Regions from separate parts of the Methylobacterium sp. BI1 genome, predicted to be linked through region 1. Evidence: predicted binding sites of a transcription regulator. Region 1 holds the regulator's gene; each other region holds the start of a gene.

Evidence for each region. The regulator LexA, encoded in region 1, represses DNA repair genes until DNA is damaged. The targets are predictions, from matches to a motif close to TGTTCNNNNTGTGTTCNG.
Region 2: a site for LexA is predicted at 3,005-3,022, ahead of AC1MGR_RS03550 (putative DNA modification/repair radical SAM protein). Genes of this name have one in related genera too.
Region 3: a site for LexA is predicted at 3,061-3,078, ahead of AC1MGR_RS09410 (DUF3072 domain-containing protein). Genes of this name have one in related genera too.
Region 4: a site for LexA is predicted at 3,191-3,208, ahead of dinB (DNA polymerase IV). Genes of this name have one in related genera too.

What each region holds. Positions count from the first base shown of each region.
Region 1 covers NZ_CM155267.1:3,599,479-3,605,212, forward strand. Annotated here, with positions in the region: gene AC1MGR_RS17015 (outer membrane beta-barrel protein) at 1-735, opposite strand, end outside; gene AC1MGR_RS17020 (FkbM family methyltransferase) at 1,081-1,911, shown strand; gene sfsA (DNA/RNA nuclease SfsA) at 1,943-2,650, opposite strand; gene AC1MGR_RS17030 (DUF937 domain-containing protein) at 2,793-3,590, shown strand; gene lexA (transcriptional repressor LexA) at 3,780-4,532, shown strand; partial or broken gene AC1MGR_RS17040 (ComEC/Rec2 family competence protein) at 4,526-5,734, opposite strand, start outside.
Region 2 covers NZ_CM155267.1:747,645-753,378, reverse strand. Annotated here, with positions in the region: gene AC1MGR_RS03565 (Gfo/Idh/MocA family protein) at 1-755, shown strand, start outside; gene AC1MGR_RS03560 (TAXI family TRAP transporter solute-binding subunit) at 789-2,219, opposite strand; gene AC1MGR_RS03555 (regulatory protein RecX) at 2,301-2,918, shown strand; gene AC1MGR_RS03550 (putative DNA modification/repair radical SAM protein) at 3,040-4,254, shown strand; gene AC1MGR_RS03545 (UdgX family uracil-DNA binding protein) at 4,256-5,734, shown strand, end outside.
Region 3 covers NZ_CM155267.1:2,006,684-2,012,417, forward strand. Annotated here, with positions in the region: gene AC1MGR_RS09390 (hypothetical protein) at 1-42, opposite strand, end outside; gene AC1MGR_RS09395 (ATP-binding protein) at 175-1,566, opposite strand; gene AC1MGR_RS09400 (response regulator) at 1,571-2,293, opposite strand; gene AC1MGR_RS09405 (MarR family winged helix-turn-helix transcriptional regulator) at 2,293-2,802, opposite strand; gene AC1MGR_RS09410 (DUF3072 domain-containing protein) at 3,092-3,394, shown strand; gene AC1MGR_RS09415 (Flp family type IVb pilin) at 3,591-3,824, shown strand; gene AC1MGR_RS09420 (Hint domain-containing protein) at 5,032-5,715, shown strand.
Region 4 covers NZ_CM155267.1:1,992,315-1,998,048, reverse strand. Annotated here, with positions in the region: gene mgtE (magnesium transporter) at 1-1,168, opposite strand, end outside; gene pqqA (pyrroloquinoline quinone precursor peptide PqqA) at 1,691-1,780, shown strand; gene pqqA (pyrroloquinoline quinone precursor peptide PqqA) at 1,875-1,964, shown strand; gene dinB (DNA polymerase IV) at 2,070-3,158, opposite strand; gene AC1MGR_RS09335 (dimethylmenaquinone methyltransferase) at 3,385-4,539, shown strand; gene AC1MGR_RS09330 (alpha/beta fold hydrolase) at 4,783-5,706, shown strand.

The DNA of each region.
Region 1 (5,734 bases):
GACCGTGTTGGCGGCATCGATCTTGTAGGTGATCGCACCCGTGATCCAGTTGATCTCACCCGAGTAGAAGCCGTCGGTCGCGGCGAACGAGGCGGCCCACGGACCGTCCGAGTAGTTCACCTGAACGCCCTGGTTGATCACGTTCTCCTGGTTGAACAGGAGGCCGCGCGAGATGTTCAGGTTCTGGAAGGTGAAGGGAAGTTCCGAGCCGATCAGGGTCGGCATGCGGCCGCCCTGGACCGACCAGTTGTCGTTGATCACGTACTTGCCGAACACGATCGGAACCGGGGAGAAGAGCAGGTCGGTCTGATCGAAGGCGCTGAAGATCGGTGCGCCGAGGCCCGGGATCGTGTAGGCGCCGAAGGCAGCATAGAACTGGAACGGACCGTCGGCCTTCTGGATGAAGCCCATGAGGTTCGAGAAGTCGGCGCGCGCACCACGGTCGAGCGGAATGCCCGGGGGCGAGAAGGCGGCCGAAAGCTGGTTCGTCTGCGTGTAGAAGTATCCGCTCACCGCACCGCCGACATAGATGTCGCCGAAGGCGCCGAGGGTCAGGCAGGATGGGTTCGGGTTCTGCTTGATGACGCCGCCATAGGCCGGGAAGGTGATCTCGGCCTTGCAGGGCGCGGGCGGGGCGGGAACCGCCAGCACCTTCGCCGGCATGTCGGCTGCGAAGGCGCAGACCGAGGACAGCAGGACGGCGGAAAGGGCAAGGAGCGAGCGGTGCATGGCCATGGGAACTCTGCAGGAGAATTTGCGTTGGCGTGACGTTCTCAAAGGTTCCCTGTTACGGCAAAGCTATCCTTTGTGCAGACGCCTATTTTTCAGGCAATTTAGGCTGCTCGAAACTGGTTTCAGTCGTGGTGTTGCCACAATGGAACAGGTCTGACCACCACATCCGGCCTCGAGGATTTCCGGCAGCTTCCCAGGCGTTTCGCAGGCTCGGTCTCGATTGCGACCGCCTCCCTTCGCTTGAACCCGCTGCGGCGCGCAACTCAGTGCCGGATTTCCAGCGCCCTGCCGCCATCTCTTGACGCCTTCGCTTGCCGCCGCGCCCGTGCGCTGGCATCAGCACGCACGATGAAAGACACGCAGCCCTACGGCACCTACGCTCCCACCGGCCTCGTCGCGCGCATCGCTCAGCAGACGGGACGGATCTCGTATGCGAGCTGGGCAGGGCGACGCCTCGCCCTGTTCCTGCGTCGGGTGGCGATCGGGCTCTTGCGCGGCGCGCCCTTGGACGTGGAGCGCTACGGCGCGCGCATGCGGCTCTACCCCTACAACAACAACTGCGAGAAGAAGGTGCTCTTCACGCCGCAGTTCTTCGACCCGGAGGAGCGCGAACTCCTTCGGGCAAAGCTTCAGCCCGGCTGCACGTTCCTGGATATCGGTGCGAACATCGGCGCTTACGCACTGTTCGTGGCGGCCTTCGCCGGGCCCCGGGCCCGGATCCTGGCCGTCGAGCCGCAGCCCGACGTGTTCGACCGCCTCACCTACAACATCGGTCAGAATCCGTTCGGGACGGTCAAGGCTGTGGCTTGCGCGATTGCCGACAAGGCCGGAGAACTCACCCTCTTCGTGGACCCGCGCAACCGCGGCGAATCGAGTTTGAAGATCGTCGGGACGAACGAGGGCGCGCAGATCCGTGTGCCTGCCGTCCCCCTGCTGGATCTCGCGCTCGGAGAGGGCATCGCGCGCATCGACGCGATGAAGCTCGACGTCGAGGGCGCCGAGGATTTGATCCTCGAACCCTTCCTGCGGGCCGCACCCGCAAGCCTCCATCCGCGGCTGCTCATCGTCGAGAACGGCACCGATCAATGGCAGATCGACCTGCCGGCCCTGCTCGAGCAGAACGGCTATCGCCGGATCGCCCGGACCCGCCTCAACCTGATCTTCGAGCGGGCGGACTGACGGGCTCGCGCCGCCTTTCTCGGACGCGCCCCTAAAGCACCGGGATGGCGTCGGCCACGGTGATTCCACCCGGCTCGATGCGGCAGCGATGGGCGTAAACGGCCACGCCGGCTGCCCGAGCGATCTGAAGGGCGCGGTCGAAGGCGGGATCGAGGTCCCGGGCGGCGTCGAAGCGGTCTGCCCACATCTGCACCACGATGATGACCATGGCGCGTCCCCCGGCCGCGACGACGGCCGCGAGGTCCGTCATGTGGCGGGCGCTGCGGGCGGCGACGCAATCCGGAAATTCCGCGAGACCCGGGCTGCGCATCAGGTGGCAGTTCTTCACCTCGACATGGCAGGGCGGCATCCCCTCCCCGGTGGCGAGGAAGTCGACCCGGCTGGCCCGGGCGTAGCGGACTTCGGGGCGCAGGGCGGTGTAGCCGGCCAGGGACGGCAGCCCGCCAGCGGCGAAGGCCTCCGCCACCAGGGCGTTCGGCCGCATCGTGTTGATCCCGACCCACTGCCGGCCGCCGGGCAGGTCGGCCTCCACCAGTTCCCACGAGAAGGGGAGCTTGCGCGTCGGGCTCCGGACGTCGGCCAGGAGGACCCGCGCGCCCGGCACCGCCAGTCCCAGCATCGCCCCCGGATTGGGACAGTGGGCCGTGATCAGGGACCCATCGGCGAGTTGCAGGTCGGCGAGGAAACGCTTGTAGCGACGCACCAGGCGCGCCTCGAGCAGGGGCGAAGGGAAGCGCATCGCGGGTCCGGGGCAAGAAACAGGTTGATGCGGGCTCCCGTCGGCGGGGAATCGGGCGGTCATGAGGCGCCCGGGCTGGTCAGTGCTGACCGGATGCGACAGAATTCGCAGGGCGCGCCCGGGTCGATGACCGGGAAAGCCGTTGTTCGTCCGCGAGGCCGCCATGTTCAATCTGTTCGACATCCTCCAGGCGCAGGCGGGCGCCAACGCGCAGGGATTCGGACGGCAGTTCGGCCTGTCGCCGGAACAGAGCCTGCGCGCGATGGAAGCCCTGCTCCCGGCCCTGACCATGGGGCTGCAGCGGAACGTCGCTCAGGATCCGACCGGCTTTGCCCATCTCTTCAATCTCGTCGGCCCCAGCGCACCGAAGGCGACGAGCGCGACGCCGCAGATGGACATGCTGGTCCAGCAACTCTTCGGCTCGCCGCATCTGAGTCAGGCGGTTCTGCAGCAGGCCGCCGCCGTCAGCGGCGTTGCGATGCCGGCCTTGAAGCAGATGCTGCCGGTCATGGCCGGCATGGTGGTGGCGGGGATCGTCCACGTCATGATCAACCAGGCGCCTGCCGCCGCGCCGGCCCCCCGTGCCGAGGCGAACCCGTTCGGCTTCCCGGCCACTGCCTGGTCGGAGATGATGCAGGCGTTCCTGAAATCCGGCGCCAGTGCCCCGGCCGCCGCACCCGAGACGCGGTCGCGTCCCGCGCCGGCACGGCTCGCGGCCCCGCCCCGGCCCGAGCCCGCTGCACCGGACAGGTCAGCCGCGGAGGCGCCGTTCGACATGATGCAGCAGATGTTTCAGACGGGCCTGGAGGTGCAGCAGGAGAATGCCCGCGCGATGCAGCGCTTGTTCGACACCTTCTGGCAGAAGCCCCGCGACTCCACCGGGACGGGCGGGAATGACTCCGGAGACCAGCCGAAGGCAGGCCGGACAGGACAGCACTAGGCCGGGCCCCGCTTCCGGCGATGTCGGCAGGGGCAGGCCCGAGCGAAGCAATTTTCGGCTATCGCACCCTTCCTCTTCGAGGCTCCCAGCAGGAACCCTTGCAGAACACTTACGGAACGTTTAACGTGTTCGTGGTTTGTTTCTGGTGCCATCCGCCGCGCTCCGTGGCGCTAACGAAGAGTGTCCCGCATGTTGACGCGTAAGCAGCTGGACCTGCTCCAGTTCATCCAGCTCCGGATGCGCGAGAGCGGCGTTCCCCCGTCGTTCGACGAGATGAAGGACGCCCTCGACCTGAAGTCGAAGTCGGGTATCCACCGCCTGATCACGGCTCTGGAGGAACGCGGCTTTCTGCGCCGGCTGCCCAACAGGGCGCGGGCCATCGAGGTCATCCGGATGCCGGAGAGCCTGGGCGGTCATGCGGGCGCCCCCCGCGCAGCCCCGGTTCCCGAGGTTCGTCGGTTCACGCCGAGCGTCGTCGAAGGCGGCAAGGGCAAGGGTCTGCCGGCCGGCGCCTCGGTGTCCCGCCTGCCGACCACGCAGGCCACCGACGAGAGCGGCCGGGCCGTGACGATCCCGGTCATGGGGCGGATCGCGGCCGGTACGCCCATCTCGGCCATTCAGGAGCAGAGCCATTCGGTGACGATGTCTCCGGATTTCCTGGCCGGTGGCGAGCACTACGCCCTGGAGGTTCGCGGGGATTCCATGGTCGATGCCGGGATCCTCGACGGTGATCTGGTGGTGATCCGTAAGCAGGACACGGCCAATACGGGCGACATCATCGTGGCTCTCATCGACGACGAAGAAGCGACCCTGAAGCGTCTCCGTCGGCGTGGATCGTCCATCGCCCTGGAAGCGGCCAACCCGGCTTATGAGACCCGGGTCCTCGGCCCGGATCGGGTACAGATTCAGGGGCGCCTCGTCAGCCTCGTACGCCGCTACTGAAGGGGTTCCCCGTCCGGTTCGTCGCCGGATGGATCCGACGGATCGCCGGCCCGCTCAAGGGTCTCTGCCACCGTCGACGGTGTCGAGGGCGGAACCGGCGTACCCGACGGTTCCATCGGCTTCCGCAACGGTGTCGCGCGCCAGGGTACGATTTCGCCGGAATGCTTCGCCGTGGCGAGAGACGGCCCATCGCGGGTGAATCGGATCGACGTCGCGCCGTGCGACCCTAAGAAATCCCGGTCGACGATGATCGAGGCGGCACAGCCTGCCGGTGCGGATTGCCGGGTGATCAGGATCGCGGCCCTGGCGCAGTCCTCACCGAGCGCACGCTTGTCGGTGGTCAGGGCGAGCACGCGGCCGTCGGGCGTCGTCAGGGTACAACCCAGGCGATTACAGCGCGAGCCCTCGAACCCGAGGACGTCCTGCACTCGTCGGTCGTCTCCGTCGGCCTTGAGCCATTGTGCGAGCACGAAGGGGGGCGGCCGTCCGAGGGTGGCGAGGCGCCCGTTGCGTTCGCGAACGGCCGCGCCCGTCCCCTCACGATCGATGTAGACGTCGTAGCGATCCGGAAGGGCCGCACAGGCGATGCCGATTGCTGCCGGAATGAGGCCGAGCCAGCGCAGCGACGAGGCCGGGAGGGTCAGGACGATCAGCGCGGCCGCGAGACAGCCGAGGGCACCGGTGCCGAAGGCCGGGACCACCACGACGGCGTTTCCGAAACCCGCGATCCAGGTGGAAATGGTCAGCATTCCCCGCACGGCGAGGCCCATCGCCCACCAGACCGGCTGATCCAGGGCGAACGGATAGGCCAGGATGCCCAGAACCGCCGACGGCATCACCGCGAGGGAGACCAGCGGCAAGGTGAGCGCATTTCCGATGAGCCCGAACGGCTGCACCGTCTGAAAATGGTAGGTGGCGAAGGGCGCGGTGGCGATCTGGGCCACGAGGGTCGTCGCCAGCGTGCCGAGGACCGCCGTGATCGCGAGGGCGAAGATCCGGGGCAGCGGGCCGGCACCGTCGCGTCGCAGCGCGCGTCCGGTGATGAGCGGCGCGCAGGCGATCAGGCCCGCGACCGCTCCGAACGACATCTGGAAACTCGGGCCGAGGAGACCGTCCGGCTCCCGGGCCAGGGCGATCAGGGCGGCGATCGCCAGGTTGCGCATGCTGAGCGCTGGGCGGTCGACCAGGATCGCGCCGAGCAT
Region 2 (5,734 bases), 2.3 Mb from region 1:
GGGACATGATCGCGGCCTGCGCGGCGGCCAAGGTCAAGTTGATGATCGCCTATCGCTGCCAGTACGAGCCCTATAACCGCGAGGTCGTGCGCCTCGCCCGCTCCGGCGAAGTCGGCCGGACGCGCCTGATCCAGGCCTTCAACGGCCAGACCACCGGCCTGCCCCAGCAATGGCGCCTGAAGAAGGCCCTGGCCGGCGGCGGCGCCCTGCCGGATATCGGGCTCTATTGCCTGAACGGCGTGCGCGCCCTCACCGGCGAGGAGCCCGTCTCGGTGGAGGCGCAGATCTACACGCCCGAGGGGGATCCGAAATTCGCCGAGGTCGAGGAATCGGTCTCCTTCACCCTGCGCTTTCCCTCGCAAGTCATCGCGCAGTGCATGACGAGCTATGGGGTGCACGAGTCGCGACGGCTCCAGGTCCATACCGACAAAGCCGACATCGACCTGCAGAACGCCTTCGCCTATCGCGGCCAGCGCCTCGTCATCGCGCGACCGGACGGGCAGGCCGAGTCGCAGGACACCCGCATCCTGACGCAGAAGAACCAGTTCGCCCTCGAGATCGACCACATGGCCCGCTGCATCCAGGAGGATCGGCGCCCGCGCACGCCCGGCGAGGAGGGCCTGCAGGACCAAGTCCTGATGGAGGCGATCTACGAGGCCGCCCGCACCGGCCGGCCCGTCACGGTCGGCCCGCCGCCGAGTGCGCCGAGCGGCCTCGACGTCACGCGCGGCCCCGAGCTCGACACGGCCGGCTGATTCCCGGCGGCCGGCGCGACCGGATCCCGCCCGCTACTCCGCCGCCGGTGCGTGGAGCGAGAGGAGACGGGCCGTGCGGGCGTGGTCCACCGCCCGCCGGCTCTCGACGTCGCCCGAACCGAGATTGCGCCTCTCGTCGTTGATCGCCGCATGGACCGCGTCGATGGCCAGGATGAGGGCGCTCACGGTGCGGTTGTCGATGTTGCGCTCGCGGGCATGCTGAACGACGTCGGCCACGAGGTCGTCGGTCTCGCGCACGAGGCCGTCGAGGTCGGCCTTGCAGCCGGCGGCACGCACCTCGCGCAGGATGTCGAGGAGGCGGTCGAGGACGATGTCGATGCGCTCGCGCCGTTTGCGGGCGAGGCGCTGGGCGATCCAGGCGACGCCCGAGCCGACGGTGCCGCCAAAGAACGCCAGCAGGTAGATGTAGTCCTCGTAGCGCTCGAACATCGTCTGTTGTTCGCGCTCGAAGTAGTCCACCGCGCCCGGATGGTTCGGCAGGCGGGCGCTCGTGGCCGCGACGGTGGAATCGAAGTCCGGCGCCTTCATCAGGTTGGCGATGGGCGCCAGGGGTGCCAGCTTGGAGCGCCACTCGAACAGGTGCTGGGTCACCGAGGCGACCGTGAAGCGGCTGACGCCGCCGCGGGCCATCAGCCGGTAGGAGGCGCCCACCGTCTTCACGTCCTCCTCCGGGCGCTTCGGGCGACCGCCGAAGGTGCCGGCGGGGATCGTCACGGCCTGCAGTTCGGGCATCCGCTGGATGATCGCCCCGCCATCCGGCACGGAGACGAAATTGATCTTCTTCTCGGCCGAGGCCGCCTCGACGGCGCGCACCGTCGAGATCGCCGCTTTCGAAGCCGGCGCGGCGATGACCGCCACCGCGTCGACGCGGCCCTCCGCGATGGCGCTGGTCACCTCCTGGGGGGTGAGGGGGACGAGGGCGACCCGGGCCGGGCCGAGGCCGGTTTCGAGGACCGGCTCGGCCGCCGGCTGAGCCGAGAAGTCGTAGAAGGCGAGGAGGTTCGTCAGGAACGGCATGTCGGCGGCGTGCCGCTCGACCACGCCGAGGCGCTTGCGCGCGAGATCGGGAAAGTTCTCGATGCCGGCCGCCTCGGGGGCGGCGATCAGCAGGGCTTCGTCGTGCAGGATCGCCAGGGTGAGCCCGTTCTCGGGCAGGAGGACGTCGGGCCGGACCACCGCGAGGTCGGCCTTGTTGCGCTGGAGCGCCTCGGCGCTGTCGCGCACGTCATCGTAGAAATTGAGCCTGAGGCGGACATCCTCGCGACCGCGGGCGAGGGCCTGGGCGTAGGTCTGCAGCAGGGTCGCCTCGGCGCCGTCCCGGGGACCGACGGCAACGGTCAGGGTGGTGGGTCGCGACAGATAGACCAGCATCCCCGCCACCACGGCGAAGCCGAGCGCCAGGAGGACGAGAAGCCACTCGCGTCTCACGAGAAATGCCGGCATGGCAGGAACGAGCCTTTGTCCAGCGTGATCACCATATCTGCGAGACCGACACCCGAAACCCGTCCGGATCGTGAAGAACCGATGACACCGCGAAACGTTGCGTCCCGCCGCCCCACCGGAGCCGCACCGGATGGCCGGACCGAGGTCAAACCGCCCCCGCCCGTCACCCCCGCCTATCTCGAGCGGGCAGCCCTGCATTACCTCGAACGCTACAGCGCCTCCGTGGCAATGCTGCGGCAGACCCTGAAGCGGCGGGTCGACAAGCGCTGCCGCCTGCGAGGGGAAGAGGCGAGCGCCTTCGCCGAGGCGATCGAGGCCACGGTGGCCCGGGCGGTCAGCGCCGGCCTCGTCGATGACGCCCGCTTCACCGCCGGGCGCCTGGCGGCCCTGCGACGGCGCGGAGCCTCCGCCCGCGCCCTGTCGGCCAAGCTCGCCGCCAAGGGCGTGTCGCGCGAGCAGGTGGCCCACGCGATGGAGACCGAGCGGGAGACGGCGGACGAAGGCGTCGACCTGGAAGAGGAAGCGGCCCGGGCCTATGCCAAGCGGCGGCGCCTCGGACCCTGGCGCCGGCCCGGGACCCGCGAAGCCCATCGCGACCGGGACCTCGCCGCCATGGCCCGCGCCGGCTTCCCCTACGGCCTCGGCCGACGGGTGATCGAGGCCGATCCCGACGCCGAAACCCTCGACCCGGACGCTTAGCGACGGAACGCGGTTCCGCGCTGTGGTTCCACCCTCGGGCTGCGACATCGCGGCGGCGGAGAAAGCCCGAATTCGCGCGCGAAAACTTGAACGAACCGCGAACGAGGCGCATCTCTTCTTCATGGACGAAACGCTCGCGAAGAAGCTGCGCATCCTCGCCGATGCCGCCAAGTACGACGCCTCGTGCTCGTCCTCCGGGGCGCCCAAGCGCACGGCCGGCAAGGGCGAGCTCGGCTCGACCACCGGCGCCGGAATCTGCCACGCCTATACGCCGGACGGGCGCTGCATCTCGCTCCTGAAGATCCTGCTGACGAACTACTGCCTGTTCGACTGCGCCTACTGCGTCAACCGGCGCTCCTCCAACGTGCAGCGGGCGAAGTTCTCCGTCGAGGAAGTCGTGACCCTCACGGTGGAGTTCTACAAGCGCAACTACATCGAGGGCCTGTTCCTCTCCTCCGGCATCATCAAGTCGCCCGACCACACCATGGAGCTGCTGACCCGGGTGGCGAAGTCCCTGCGGCGCGACCACGGTTTTCGCGGCTACATTCACCTCAAGTCGATCCCGGAGGCGAGCCCCTGGCTGATCGAGGAGGCCGGCCTCTACGCCGACCGGCTCTCGATCAACGTCGAACTGCCCACCGAGGCGAGCCTGGAGCGCCTGGCGCCCGAGAAGGACGGCGCCGTCATCCAGCACGCCATCGCGCAGATCGGCGAGCGCATCACCGAGGCCAAGGCGGAGAAGCGCCGCTTCTCCCCCGCCGGCCAGTCGACGCAGGTCATCGTCGGGGCGGACGCCACCACGGACGAGGCGCTGATCCGAAAGAGCGCGCTCCTGTACGGCTCCTACAACCTCAAGCGGGTCTACTACTCGGCCTTCAGCCCGATCCCGGACGGCTCGACCATCCTGCCGCTGACATCGCCCCCGCTCCAGCGCGAGCATCGTCTCTACCAGGGCGACTGGCTGCTGCGATACTACGCCTTCACCCCCGACGACGTGGCCGACGCTACCGAGGACGGGATGCTCTCCCTCGACATCGACCCGAAGCTGGCCTGGGCCCTGAAGCACCGGGCGCGCTTCCCCGTCGACGTGAACGCCGCCGACCGCGAGATGCTGCTGCGGGTGCCGGGCCTCGGCGCCCGGGCGGTGGACAAGATCATCCGGGCCCGCCGGCACACCCGCCTGCGCCTCGACGATGTCGCCCGCCTGACCTCGGCCCTGAAGCGGGCGCGGCCCTTCCTCATCGCCGCCGATTACCACCCGGCGGGCGGCCTCACCGACCGCCTCGACCTGCGGGCGCGGCTGGCCGACCCACCCAAGCAACTGTCGCTGTTCTAGGATGGCGGGCGCACACCGATCGGCCCCTCCCTCCTCCGCGGAGGGAACAGGGTTCGGGCGCGGCGCGCTGGAAGCCGTCGCCCTCTCGCCGGGTGCCGATCTCGACGGCTTCCGGGCCGCGGCCCGGCGCCTGGCCGGCCGGGGCACCCCGCCGGAGCGGGTGCTCTGGTCCATCGGCGCGGCGTCCGGGCTGTTCGGGACGCCGGCCCCCGCCCCCTCCGACGAAGCCCCCTTGAGCCTGCCGCGCGGGGTAGGCGAGATGGTCGCCCGGGTGGTGCTCCACCGCGATCCCGAGCGCTACGCCCTGCTCTACGAGCTGATCTGGCGCATCCTGCACGGCGAGCGGCGCCTGCTGGAGATCTCGAGCGATCCGCTGGTCCATCGCCTCGAGCGGATGCGCAAGGCCATCGCCCGCGACCTGCACAAGATGCACGCCTTTCTGCGTTTCCGCCGCGTCGAAGGAGACGGACCCGAGCGCTTCGTCGCTTGGTTCGAGCCGGACCACCACATCCTGGGGGCGGCCGCACCGTTCTTCGTCGACCGCTTCCGCGGGCTCGATTGGACCATCCTGACGCCGGAGGCCTCCGCCCGTTGGGACGGCCAGACCCTTAGATTCGGGCCGCCGGGGCGACGCGAGGACGCACCGGCCCAGGACGGCTTCGAGGCCGGTTGGCGCGATTACTACGAGAGCACGTTCAACCCCGCTCGGACGAACCTCGCCGCGATGCGGGCGGAAATGCCGAAGAAGTACTGGCGCAACATGCCCGAGACCGCCGCCATTCCGGGCCTCGTTCGGCAGGCGGCGGCGCGGACCGGCGCCATGATCGAGAGGGAGCCGCAGATGCCGGTCAAGCGCAACCCCGCCCGCGCCGTCGCGGCCATGGCGGACCAAGCCCCGGATTCGCTGGAGGCGCTCAACGCCATCATCCGGCGCTCGGAGCCGCTGGTCCCCGGCGCGACCCAGGCCGTCCTCGGCGAGGGGCCGGTGGGCGCGACCATCGCCTTCGTGGGCGAGCAGCCGGGCGACCAGGAGGACCGCCAGGGGCACCCCTTCGTCGGGCCCGCCGGGCAACTGCTGTCGCGGGCCATGGCCGAGGCCGGAATCGACCGGGGCGAGGCGTACCTCACCAATGCGGTCAAGCACTTCAAGTTCGAGGAGCGGGGGAAGCGCCGCATTCACCAGAAGCCCACCGCCGGCGAGGTCAGCCACTACCGCTGGTGGCTCGACCGGGAGCTCGACTTCGTGGCGCCGAAGCTCGTGGTGGCCCTAGGCGCCACCGCCGTCCTGGCCCTGACGGGCAAGGCCATCCCGATCACCCGGGCGCGGGGACCGGCCCAGTTCGAGAAGCCCTATGCGGGCTTCATCACCGTGCACCCGTCCTACCTGTTGCGCCTGCCGGACGAGGCGAAGGCGGAGGCCTACGCGGCGTTCGTCGCCGACCTGCGCCGGGTCCACGAACTCGGGCAGTCGCTGGCGGCC
Region 3 (5,734 bases), 1.6 Mb from region 1:
CAGGAGCAGGAGGATCAGAAGGGGGGTCAGCGGGCTGTTCATGGGCGGGTCTCTCAACTTCTGTCGGACCCGGTTCACCGGTCCCTGTGGCGTTTGCTGCGCCCCTCATAGCATCGCCCCGCACCCGGCGCCAAGCTGGATCGGCCACGCTTTCCTGCGGTCGATGAGCCCGGATCAGGCCGGGATCCGCACCGTGGCGCGCAGGCCCCCGAGCGGGCTGTCATGCAGGCTGACATCGCCGCCATGGGCCCGGGCGATGTCGCGGGCGATGGAGAGCCCCAGGCCGGAGCCGCCCGCGTCCTGGCGCGCGTCGTCGAGGCGCACGAAGGGCTTGAACACCTCCTCGCGCTGGTCGGGCGGGATGCCCGGGCCGTCGTCGTCGATGGAGACCAGGAAGGCGCGCGCCTCGCGCCGGCCCGTGATCGCGACGGTCTCGCCGTAGCGGGCCGCGTTGGCCGCGAGGTTGAAGAGGCAGCGTCGCATGGCGTCGGGCCGCAGGGTCAGCTGCGGATGGTCCTCGAGTTCCACCGCCTCCACGTGAGCGCCGAGACGCTCGACGTCGGTGCGCAGGTCCTCCAGCAGCGCGCGCATGTCGGTGGGCACCGCCACCTCGCCCGAATCGCCGCGGGCGAAGGCGAGGTAGGCCTCCAGCATCCGGCTCATCTCGTCGACGTCGCGCTGCAGGTCCTCGACCTCGGGGGTCTGCTCGACCAGGGCGAGGGAGAGCTTGAACCGCGTGATGATGGTGCGCAGGTCGTGGCTGACCCCGTTGAGCATCGTCGTGCGCTGCTCCATCGCCCGCTCGATGCGCCGCTTCATCTCGATGAAGGCGTGGCCGGCCTGGCGGACCTCGCGGGCGCCGCGGGGCCGGAACTCGATCTCGCGGCCCTTGCCGAAGCTCTCGGCCACGGCGGCGAGCCGCAGGATCGGCTTGATCTGGTTGCGCAGGAACAGGATCGCGACGCCGAGCAGGACCAGGGACGAGCCGCTCATCCAGAGCAGGAAGATGTGCGAGTTCGAGGCATAGGCCATGCTGCGCCGGGCGGTGACGCGCATCACCCCATCGGGAATCGCGACGCGGATCTCGATCAGGCTGGAGCGGCCCACGGTGTCGATCCAGTAGGGCCGGCGGATCTGGCGCCGGATCTCCTCGGACAGGGCCTCGTCCAGGATCGAGAAGAACGGCCGCGGCCCGGCCGGGGGGAGCTTGGCCCCCTTCAGGATGTCGACGTCGAGGTTGAGCCGGTCGTTGGCGATCCGGGTCAGGGTCTCGGAATCCTTGTCCTGCGGATAGCTCTCGTAGATGTCGATCAGCGCCGCGACGTCGGCGGTGACGGCGGAGGACAGGCGGCGCGTCACGAGCTGCCAGTGGCGCTCCATGAAGGTGTAGGCGATCACCGACTGGAGCAGCACCACCGGCGCGATGATGATGATCAGCGAGCGTGCATAGAGGCCCTTGGGCAGGACGTCGCCGATGGCGCGGCTGACGATCCGCCAGATCCGACCGGGCCGGGGCAGGGCGGCGAGGCGCGTCGCCGTGCGCTGGAGGAGGCCGGTGGCCGCCATGGGCTCAATCGACCGCGAGGCGGTAACCGACGCCCCGCACCGTCTGCAGGAACAGGGGATTGGCCGGATCGACCTCGGTCTTGCGGCGCAGGCGGTTGATCTGCACGTCGATGCTGCGCTCGGCGGCGAGCCCTCCGCTGCCGGCCAGGGCCTCGCGCTCGACGTTGCCGCCGGCGGCCTGGGCCAGGATGGTAAGGATCTCGCGCTCGCGCTCGGTGATCCGAATCAGCTCGTCCTCGCGGCGCAGTTCACCCCGGTCGATGCGGTAGGCGAAGGGGCCGAAGGTCACGGTGTCGTGGCTCTGGGCGCGCCCGCCGGCCTCGCTGCGCCGCTTGATGATGTTCGACAGGCGCAGGATCAGTTCGCGCGGCTCGAAGGGTTTCGGCAGGTAGTCGTCGGCGCCGATCTCCAGGCCCATGACCCGGTCGTTGGGGTTCGAGCGGGCGGTCAGCATCAGGATCGGCACGCGCGAGGTCTGCCGCACCTCGCGGGCGTAGTCGAAGCCGCTCTCGCCGGGCATCATCACGTCGAGCACCAGGGCATCGAAGACGAAGCACTGCGCCTTGGTGCGGGCCTCCGGCACGTTCCCGGCGGCGGTGACGCGAAAGCCCTGCTCGTAGAGGAAGCGCGACAGCAGCTCCCGCACCCGGCGATCGTCGTCGACCACCAGGATGTGCGGTGCATGATCGGGGAGGTCTGCGGTCGGGCGCGTCCCGGGCGTGGCCATCAGGCAGCCTTGCCGGTGCGCCGGGACATCAGGCGCTGAACGGCCGCGCGCGCGTCCGGCTCGATCATCCCGAAGAGGAAGCTCTCGGCGGAGAGGGGCGCCTCGCCGCCGCGCTCAGACGCCGCGAGGGCGCGGGCCACCCGTCGGCTCTGGACCCGCATGAGGTCGCCGGCGAGGTCCGCCCCGGCTGAGGTACAGTACAGCAGCCGCTGGCGCCGGTCGCTGGTGCCGGTCTTCTGCGCGATGTAGCCCTGCTCGATCAAATCCTTCAGCACCCGATTCAGGCTCTGCTTGGTGATGCGCAGGATATCCAGGAGTTCGGCGATCGTAAGACCCGGATAGCGGTCGACGAAGTGCAGCACCCGGTGATGGGCCCGGCCGAAGCCGTACTGGGCCAGGATGCGGTCGGGATCGCCGACGAAATCCCGATAGGCGAAAAAGAGGAGCTCGATGAGGTCGTCGCCGGAACCGGAGGACGGCAGCGCCGCATCGGCGTCGGCATCTCGCATCGCGTGGGCAGTCACGTCTCGGACGACCTCGATTTACGTCAGTGATGTTGACATGTTCCAGCCCCGACGCGACCCGTCAAGCCTCGGACTGCCACGACGGGTGACGGCCGACCGAGCCATGTCTCCGCCGACCGTCCCGGCCGGACCCAGCAGCCGTCTTCCGATCCGAAGATCGCGAACCCGTGAGACATTTGACCACGGGATCACCGGCCTTCGCCAATGCGCGCGCAGGAACCGCGTCCGGAGGCCCGCGTTCACTAGAACATTTCGTGAACCGAAGGAATTCCACATGGCCGGCACCCAGGCGAGCAAGACCCAGGCGAAGTCCGAGACCTCGAAGCCCCAGACCTCGAAGTCCCAGACCTCGAAATCCGACGAGAATCCCAAGACCGATCCGAAGGACGTCTCGAACCAGATCAAGGATCCGAGCGAGTGGACCACCGGCGGCGAGCCGATGACCGGCGCCCAGGCCTCCTACCTCAAGACCCTGTCCGAAGAGGCGAAGGACCCCGAGGCGTTCGATCCCGATCTCGACAAGGCCGAGGCATCCCAGCGGATCGACGCCCTGCGCAAGGGATCCGGCAAGGCCTGAGCGTAGCGCGAGCGGCTTCCGGCCCGGGTTGGCAATCCGAGAGGATCGGACGGACCTGACCAAAGACCCGGGGGCTGCCGCTCCCGGGTCGACGCGGACATTCCTCTCCGAACGTCGACAATCCGTTTAAGTCCTCCGCAAGGAAGATAGCGTACCGTCCCCCTCGATCGACGTCCGCGAAAGATATCCTGGGGCCATGACCGAACTGGATCTCGAACACGCCAGGGGTCTGTGCGGATCTCCGGCGCGGCACGATCGTCAGATCCTGATCCGCCGCTTTCTCAGCGACACGTCCGGCTCGACGGCCCTCGAGTACGGCCTGATCATGGCTCTCGTCTTCCTGGCGATCGTGACGGCGATGCGGTTCTTCGCCGACCAGACGACCGCGATGTACAATTACATCGGCGCCGCCCTCAACCGCTCATCCTGACTCGGCCGCCAGAGCATCGAGCGCCCACGCGAAAGACCCCCCGGCGAACGAGACTTGGTGTCGGCCGAGGGAGTCTTGTCCACGCTCACCACTGTGGGTGTCAGCGTGATCCTGGAACTGACCCCCGGGACGAACAATCCAAAAAGCCGGATGCGGGTGGTGAACGCTATCCGCGGAACCGATGATCCGATCATACGAGGGCTTCGCGCGTCGAACGGACTGGGTCGTCTTCGGCGAAGAGGGCCGCAGATCCGAGATTCGGCGGCCGGGAGATCCGCCCCCCTCGATCCGTGTGGGCAGGAACAGAGATCTCGTCCATCCGCGCCTCGCAGGCTTCGGATCAACGACAACACGGACTGATTGACATCTGTGTACGCCGCCGTCGGTTTGTCCGACGTGTTGATCGAGCCAACAAACGGCGCGCAGCCCCGATCGACATAGATCATCAACCTCGTCTTGGGCGTGACCAGAGGCAGAGATCGGGAGTTCACCCTCGTCTGCCCCCCGCATCTTTGAGGCCGAGGCAGCGATCACCGAGCCGCTTCGGCGCCCGGAATAGATCCGCCGAAAAAAATAGGCGTGCCAGCGTGTGAAGTTTCGAATGCCGTCCCACAGGCGTTTGAGAAGCACCAGATCGCAGGAGACGACGCCTTCTCAACTTGCCGTTCCCCGCGCTCGCAGAGGCCTAATCGAAAGCCTTTAAACGAGCCGACATCATAACAAACCAGCCCTATACAGCAGATATGACCAATATTCGACAAAAGCTCTGATGGTTTTCCTAGAATCTGGAGCAAAAGGCGAAAGACATCTAAAGTCAATTCTCATACGGAGCACGAAGATGTCATCTGGTCCGAGTCCATCGATTCATTACACGACTCTCGTCGAACTTAGACCCTCCCCCGACGGCGGATTTCTATCCAGCGGCGGTGCACCGGAAGCAGGCGGCTATACACTGTCGGAAGCTGCAAGCACTGGCCCAGGCGACAATATCGGCGTGCTTGGGGATACACCGCAGGAGCGTGTCAATCTTATTCAGCCCGATGGTTCGGCGTATCCAAAAAATCTATTTTACTACGGAAAAATTACCAACGGCGACGCCATCGTAAGCTTTCCAGCCGACGAACCTTCAAAGCCCGCCGGGACGCAGGTCTATCTTCTTCTCACGAACGGCACCTACAAATTCAACGATGAATTTCCGGCTTCGTCTGTGAGCCAATCCTCCCTTGTACTCTGCTTCGGGTCTGGCACTCACATCCTGACGACGCGGGGCGAAGTCACCGTCGAGGATCTGCGGATCGGCGACACCGCCATCACCGCCTCCGGCCAGCCCCGCACCATCACCTGGACCGGTCATCGCACCCTCAGCGCCGATACAGCCCTGCCCGTCGACAAGGCCCCCGTCCGCATCCGCGCCGGCGCCTTCGGCTACGGACGGCCCACCCGCGACCTGCTCCTCTCCCCCGGCCATCCCGTCCTCGTCGGCGCCGATGCCGACGGACAGGGTGGCGTGCTCCTGCCGGTCATGACCCTGGTCAACGGCACCACCATCGCCCGCACCCGCATGGCGAGCGTCACCTACTGGCACGTCGAGCTCGATACCCACGACATCCTCCTGGCCGAGGGCCTGGCCGCCGAGAGCTTCCTCGATTTCGGATGCCGGCCCTTCTTCGAAGAGGCCTCGGACCACGCGCTGCACAACCCGGACTTCGTCCCGCCGGGCCTGTCGGCCCGATGCCGGCCCGTCGCGCTCGACGGTCCCCTGGTCGAGGCCGAGCGGCACCGCCTCGCGGCTGTCTTCGCCCAAAACCTAGTCGATGACTGCGCCTGGAGCAATGACGCAAGCCACTTCGCTTTCGCAGCCGGATTAGGCCCAAGATCTCGCGACCGATGACTCCGCGAAACACTCGGCG
Region 4 (5,734 bases), 1.6 Mb from region 1:
CCAGCATCCAGTGCTCGCCGTAATCGTACAGGCCGGTCTTCTGCCAGACCACGATGCGGACGATGCCGATCGCGCCGAGGATCGTGCCGAGCACGAGGCCGGTCGGCACCTCGCGCAGGGCCACCCGCCACCAGTCGCGCAGGCGCACCTCATGCAGGGCCAGGGCGCGGATGAGCAGCGAGGTGGCCTGGCTGCCGGAATTGCCGCCCGAGCTCATGATCAGCGGAATGAACAGGGTCAGGACGATGGCCTTCTCGAGCTCGCCCTCGAAGCCCTGCATGGCGGTGGCGGTCATCATCTCGCCGAGGAACAGCGCGCAGAGCCAGCCGGCCCGCTTCCGGATCATCGTGCCGAAGGCGATATCCATGTAGGGCTCGGGCAGAGCCTCCATGCCGCCGAAGCGTTGCACGTCCTGGGTCTGCTTCTCGACCATGGCGTCGATCATGTCGTCCACGGTGACGATGCCGATGACGTGGCCCACCGCGTCGATGACGGGGAGCGCCAGGAGGTCGTATTTCGAGATCAGACGGGCGGCCTCCTCGCGGCTCGCCGTGGGCGAGACCGCCAGCGGCCGCCGGTTCGGCGCCACCGAGAGCACGTTGTCGCCCGGGTTGCCCGAGATCAGCCGGCGCAGGGGCACCGCCTTAGTCAGGGCACGGGTGCGCGGGTCGAGGACGAAGATCGCGTAGATGGTCTCGCGGGTCTTCTCCACCTGGCGAACGTGGTCGAGGGTCTGCTGCACCGTCCAGTTGCCCGGCACGGCGACGAACTCCGTCGTCATCAGCGAGCCGACGGTCTCCTCTCCGTAGGTGCTCAGCCGGTCGACGGCGCCGCGGGTCTCGGCGTCGAGGCGGGCGCGCAGGTCCGAGCGGCCGGGCTCCTCGATCTCGCGGAAGAGGTCGGTGATGCGGTCGGCCGACATGCCCGACAGGTAGGAGGCGACCCGGTCGCGCGGCAGCATCTCGATGATGTCGGCGGCGCAGTCGAGTTCGGGCTGGTCGAGCACCTCGATCGCCCGCTCGACGGGCAGGCCCAGCAGGATGGCGGCGGCGACCTCCGGGGCCTCGTCGTTGAGCGCCTCGACGATGTCGGGCGCGCGCTCGTCCGACAGGCGGGCGGCGAGCACCGCCGGATCGATGCCGGTCGGGAAGGAAGCGATCTCGTTCATGGGCTCACCTCGCAGGGCGCGCGATCCGGCCGTGAGGGGCCGTCCCGCGCCGGGCCGCCGGGGCCCGGTCAGCGGGGCGTCAGGCGGAGGGAGCGGAGGCAGCCGCGCACGGCGCGGGCGATCGGTCTGGATTGTCGCTGGGCATCGGAATCGTCGAGAGGGAGTCGAAGCGCGCGCCGCGAGGTGAGTCGTAACCCCCGCGCAGGCCCGTTCGGCGGCGCGTCAGTGCGCCTCCCCTCCCCGGGGCGTCAAGCCGAAACCGGCGGCGGCCGGATCTTTCCTGCGCGGCCGTGGCACCTCTGCCGCCCAGGCCGGTCCCGCGCCGGCGATGCCTCCCTCGCAAATCCCGCGTTCCGGCATCATATCTCTGCTTTCCAGCCCTTTGGCTGGGGCTTCAGGCGACGCCCAGGGGCCGGATCGGCACTTTTCCCGCGATCCTATGAGAAATATAAGTGTAGCGCCCACTTGTATTGTGCCCAACACAACGGCATATCAAGGGCGTCGAACACGAAGGAGTTTCCCATGAAGTGGTCCGCCCCCGTCGTCCAGGAAGTCTGCGTCGGCATGGAAGTCACCAGCTACGAGTCCGCCGAGATCGATCCCTTCAACTAAGCCGCGGCCCCTCGGGGCACGGTCGTAGTCTGAAGGTGAATCGAACCCATCCGGGTTCGGCTTTCACAACCCCAAACCAACCAGGAGAGACGTCATGAAGTGGTCTGCCCCCATCGTCCAGGAAGTCTGCGTCGGCATGGAAGTGACGAGCTACGAGTCCGCCGAGATCGATCCCTTCAACTAAGGGAGATCGCGGGTCCCGCTCGCGGGACCGGCTGATCCGAGGGGGCGCTATCCGAGAGGGTGGCGCCCCTTTCGTTTGTCCAGATCCAACGCGTCTATGTCCGGATCAGAGGCCCAGGCCGAGTTGGCGCGGCTCGGGAGCTGGCCCGTGCTCCAGGCCTGAGAGGGAAACCCCGAGGAGGCGCACGCTACGCCGCAGGGGGAGCAGGTCGCGCAGGAGGGTGAGCACGGTCTCCTCCAGGGCGGCGTGGTCCGGCACGAAGCCGGGCAGCGAGCGGGCCCGGGTGATCTGCTCGAAATCCGCGAACTTCACTTTCAGCGTCACCGTTCTGGCCCGGACGTCCTTTGCGGTGGCGGCGCCCCAGACCTTGTCGAGGATCGGCGTCAGGCGCTCGGCGAGGACCGCGTAGTCGGCCGAATCCTCCGAGAAGGTATTCTCGGCGCCGATGGATTTCCGGATCCGGTTGACCCGGACCGGACGGGCATCGATGCCCCGCGACACCCCGTAGTAATAGGGCGCGGAGGCCCCGAACCGCTTCGTCAGCGTCTCCAGGCTGAGGGCGCGCAGGTCGCGCCCGGTCAGGATGCCCAGCGCCTTCATCCGTGCCTCCGTCACCGGACCGATGCCGTGGAAGCGCCCGATCGGCAGGTCCTCGACGAAGGCCGGCCCCATGGCGGGGGTGATCACGAACAGGGCGTCGGGCTTGCGGAAGTCGGACGCCACCTTGGCGAGAAACTTGTTGTAGGAGACGCCTGCCGAGGCCACGAGACCGGTCTGCGCGCGGATCGCGGCCCGGATCGCGCGGGCCACCGCGGTGGCGGTCGGCAGCCCCTGCCGGTTCTCCGTCACGTCGAGATAGGCCTCGTCGAGGGCCACGGGCTCGATCAGGTCGGTATGCTCGGCGAAGACCGCCCGGATCTGCTCCGAGATCGCCCGGTAGACCTCGAAGCGCGGCTTGACGAAGACGAGGTCGGGGCAGAGCCGGCGCGCCGTGACGGAGGGCATGGCCGAGCGCACGCCGAAGGCCCGCGCCTCGTAGCTCGCCGCCGCCACCACGCCGCGCTCGCGCGATCCGCCCACCGCCACCGGCCGGCCCCGCAACACCGGGTCGTCGCGCTGCTCCACGGAGGCGTAGAACGCGTCCATGTCGATGTGGATGATCTTGCGGATCGTCCCCGCGTCGTCCGGGTCCATCGCGGACGCTTCTCCGATCGTTCGGGCGTTGGTGTTCGTGGTCTGTTCGCAGAATCCCGGTCCGGGCCCGGGAATCAAGCCCTGCCCGTGCGCGATCCACCGCGGAACCGACGCGGCCCCGCGATGGGCGCGCCACGGGGGGGCTCGCCGCGAACGGGGCCGTGACGCATAAGGGCGCCCAGGACAGCCGAAGCCCGCGCTTCGCGATTCGCCCGAGGACACGGACTTGAAGATCACCCAGCTCACCCACCACGACCTCGACGGCTACGGCGCCTCCACGGTGGTCGGCCAGTTCGCCGACGTCGCCCGGATCGTGCACGTGCCGCGCTATTCCGATGTCGGGCCGGTGGTGGAGACCGAGCTGAAGCGCCTCGGGAAGACCCCGGCGCCCGAGATGATCCTGATGACCGACCTCGGCCTCGAGGCGGTGGCCGTGACCTTCATCCGCAACTTCGCCGCCCTGAACCGCCGCCGCGAGCCGGAGGCGCGGCATCACCTCGTCGTCCTCGATCACCACGCCTCGTCCATCGACCAGCTGCGCGAGCAGGGCCTCCCCCCGCAGGCCGATCCGGCCGCGCCGAGCCTGCAGCGCTTCGACCTGGACGATCCGAACATCGTCGTGCTCATCGACGAGGTCTGCTGCGCCACCCGCATGGCCTACGAGCACCGGGCCCTCTACGCGACCCGCGCCACCGGCGAGGACCCGATCCTCGGCGCCCTGGTGACGGCGGTCGACGCCGTCGACCTCTGGCGCAAGGACCGGCCGGCCTTCCGCAGCGGCCTGAGCCTCGACGAGATGTTCTGGGACAACGTCTCGAACCTCGTGCCCATCGGCCATCCCTGGCACGACCGGTTCGTCGGCGACCTCCTGCTCGGCGCGGCCCGCCTCCTCGGCGACGGCGCCTCCCCGGCCGTGATCGAGGGTCAGGTGCCGGCCCTGCGCAAGGCGATCCTCGACGGCTACCTCGCCGAGGATGCGGAGGACGATCGCAGCCTCACCACCCGCATGCGCATCGCCCGCGTGCTCGCCCGCTCGGACCTGTTCCACCCCCTGTCGGACGGCACGCTGATGTCCTTCGGGCTCGATTCCGGCACCTTCCAGCGGGTCTCGGATCTCATCATGGAGAGCGGCCGGGCCAAGCGCGTCCTCAACGTGCAGCGGGCCGGGACGATGTCCTTCCGCTCCAACAACGAGACCGCCCTCGACGGCGCCCGGCGCTTCCGCGGCGGCGGCCACAAGGACGCCGCCGGCGGCAAGCTGACCAGCGGCTCGGCCTTCTCCCTGGCCGACGCCATCGCCCAGGTCGAGCCGGTGCTGAACCCGCCGGCGGCCGATCCGGCGCTGAGCCCCTTCGCGGCGTTGAAGAACTGGAAGGGCTGAGACGCACGATCCCGCCGACGCAGACGATGCGTCGGTGGGAGGGACCCGGATTGCCCTCGGTGCACAGGCGCGGCAGTCTCGCCGGGGCACCGGCTCGCGGGGCCGTCCGGGTGGTTCTCGGCCGGCGGCGGACCTCGTGGGACGTGCGGGCGTCCCGATCCCGATGCCGGAGATCGTCCGGCGCGACGGGGCGGGCGCTGCACGCGAATGGCCGAAACCGTGCTGCGTAGGGATCAGGACCTCATGCCGCCGACCGACATCCTCGACCGCGGGCCCTGCCCGTTCCTGTCCGGCTTCGATCTCGCCGACGTGGCGCTGCCCGACCTCCGCCTCCGGGTCGCCCTGTCCCCCGGCGGTGAGCGGATCCCGCTGCTGCTCCTGCACGGTCATCCCCAGACGCACGTCACCTGGCACGCGGTGGCGCCCCGGCTTCGGGAGGCCGGCCATCCGGTGGTCGCCCCCGACCTGCGCGGCTACGGCGACTCGGATCGACCGGAGTCCACGGCCGACCACGCGCCCTATGCCAAGCGGGCCATGGCGGCCGATGCGGTCGCGCTGATGCGGGCCTGCGGCTACGCGCGCTTCGCCGTGGTCGGGCACGATCGGGGCGGGCGCGTCGCGCACCGCCTGGCCCTCGACCACCCCGCCGCGGTGGACCGCCTCGCCGTCCTCGACATCGCGCCGACGCAGACGATGTACGCCCGCACCGACCGCGCCTTCGCGACCCGGTACTTATGGTGGTTCTTCCTGATCCAGCCGGCGCCCCTGCCCGAGCGGATGATCGGCGCCGACCCGGAGGCCTATCTGCGCCATCACCTCGCCGGCCAGAGCCGGACGCCCGGCATCCCGAGCGAGGCACTGATCCGGGAGTACCTGCGCTGCTACCGCACCCCCGGCGGCATCCACGCGATCTGCGAGGATTACCGTGCCGCGGCCGGGATCGACCTCGACCACGACGCCGCCGACGACGCGGCCGGGCGCCGGATCACCGCGCCGCTTCTCGCCCTCTGGGGCGCCCAGGGCACGGTCGGCGAACTCTACGACGTCGCCGCCACCTGGCGGGAGAAGGCCGACCGGGTGGAGGGGCACGCCCTCCCCTGCGGGCACCTGCTGCAGGAGGAAGCGCCGGACCTGGTGCTGGATCGCCTGCTCCCGTTCCTGGCCTGAACGCCCGCGTCGAGCGACTCGCGGTCGC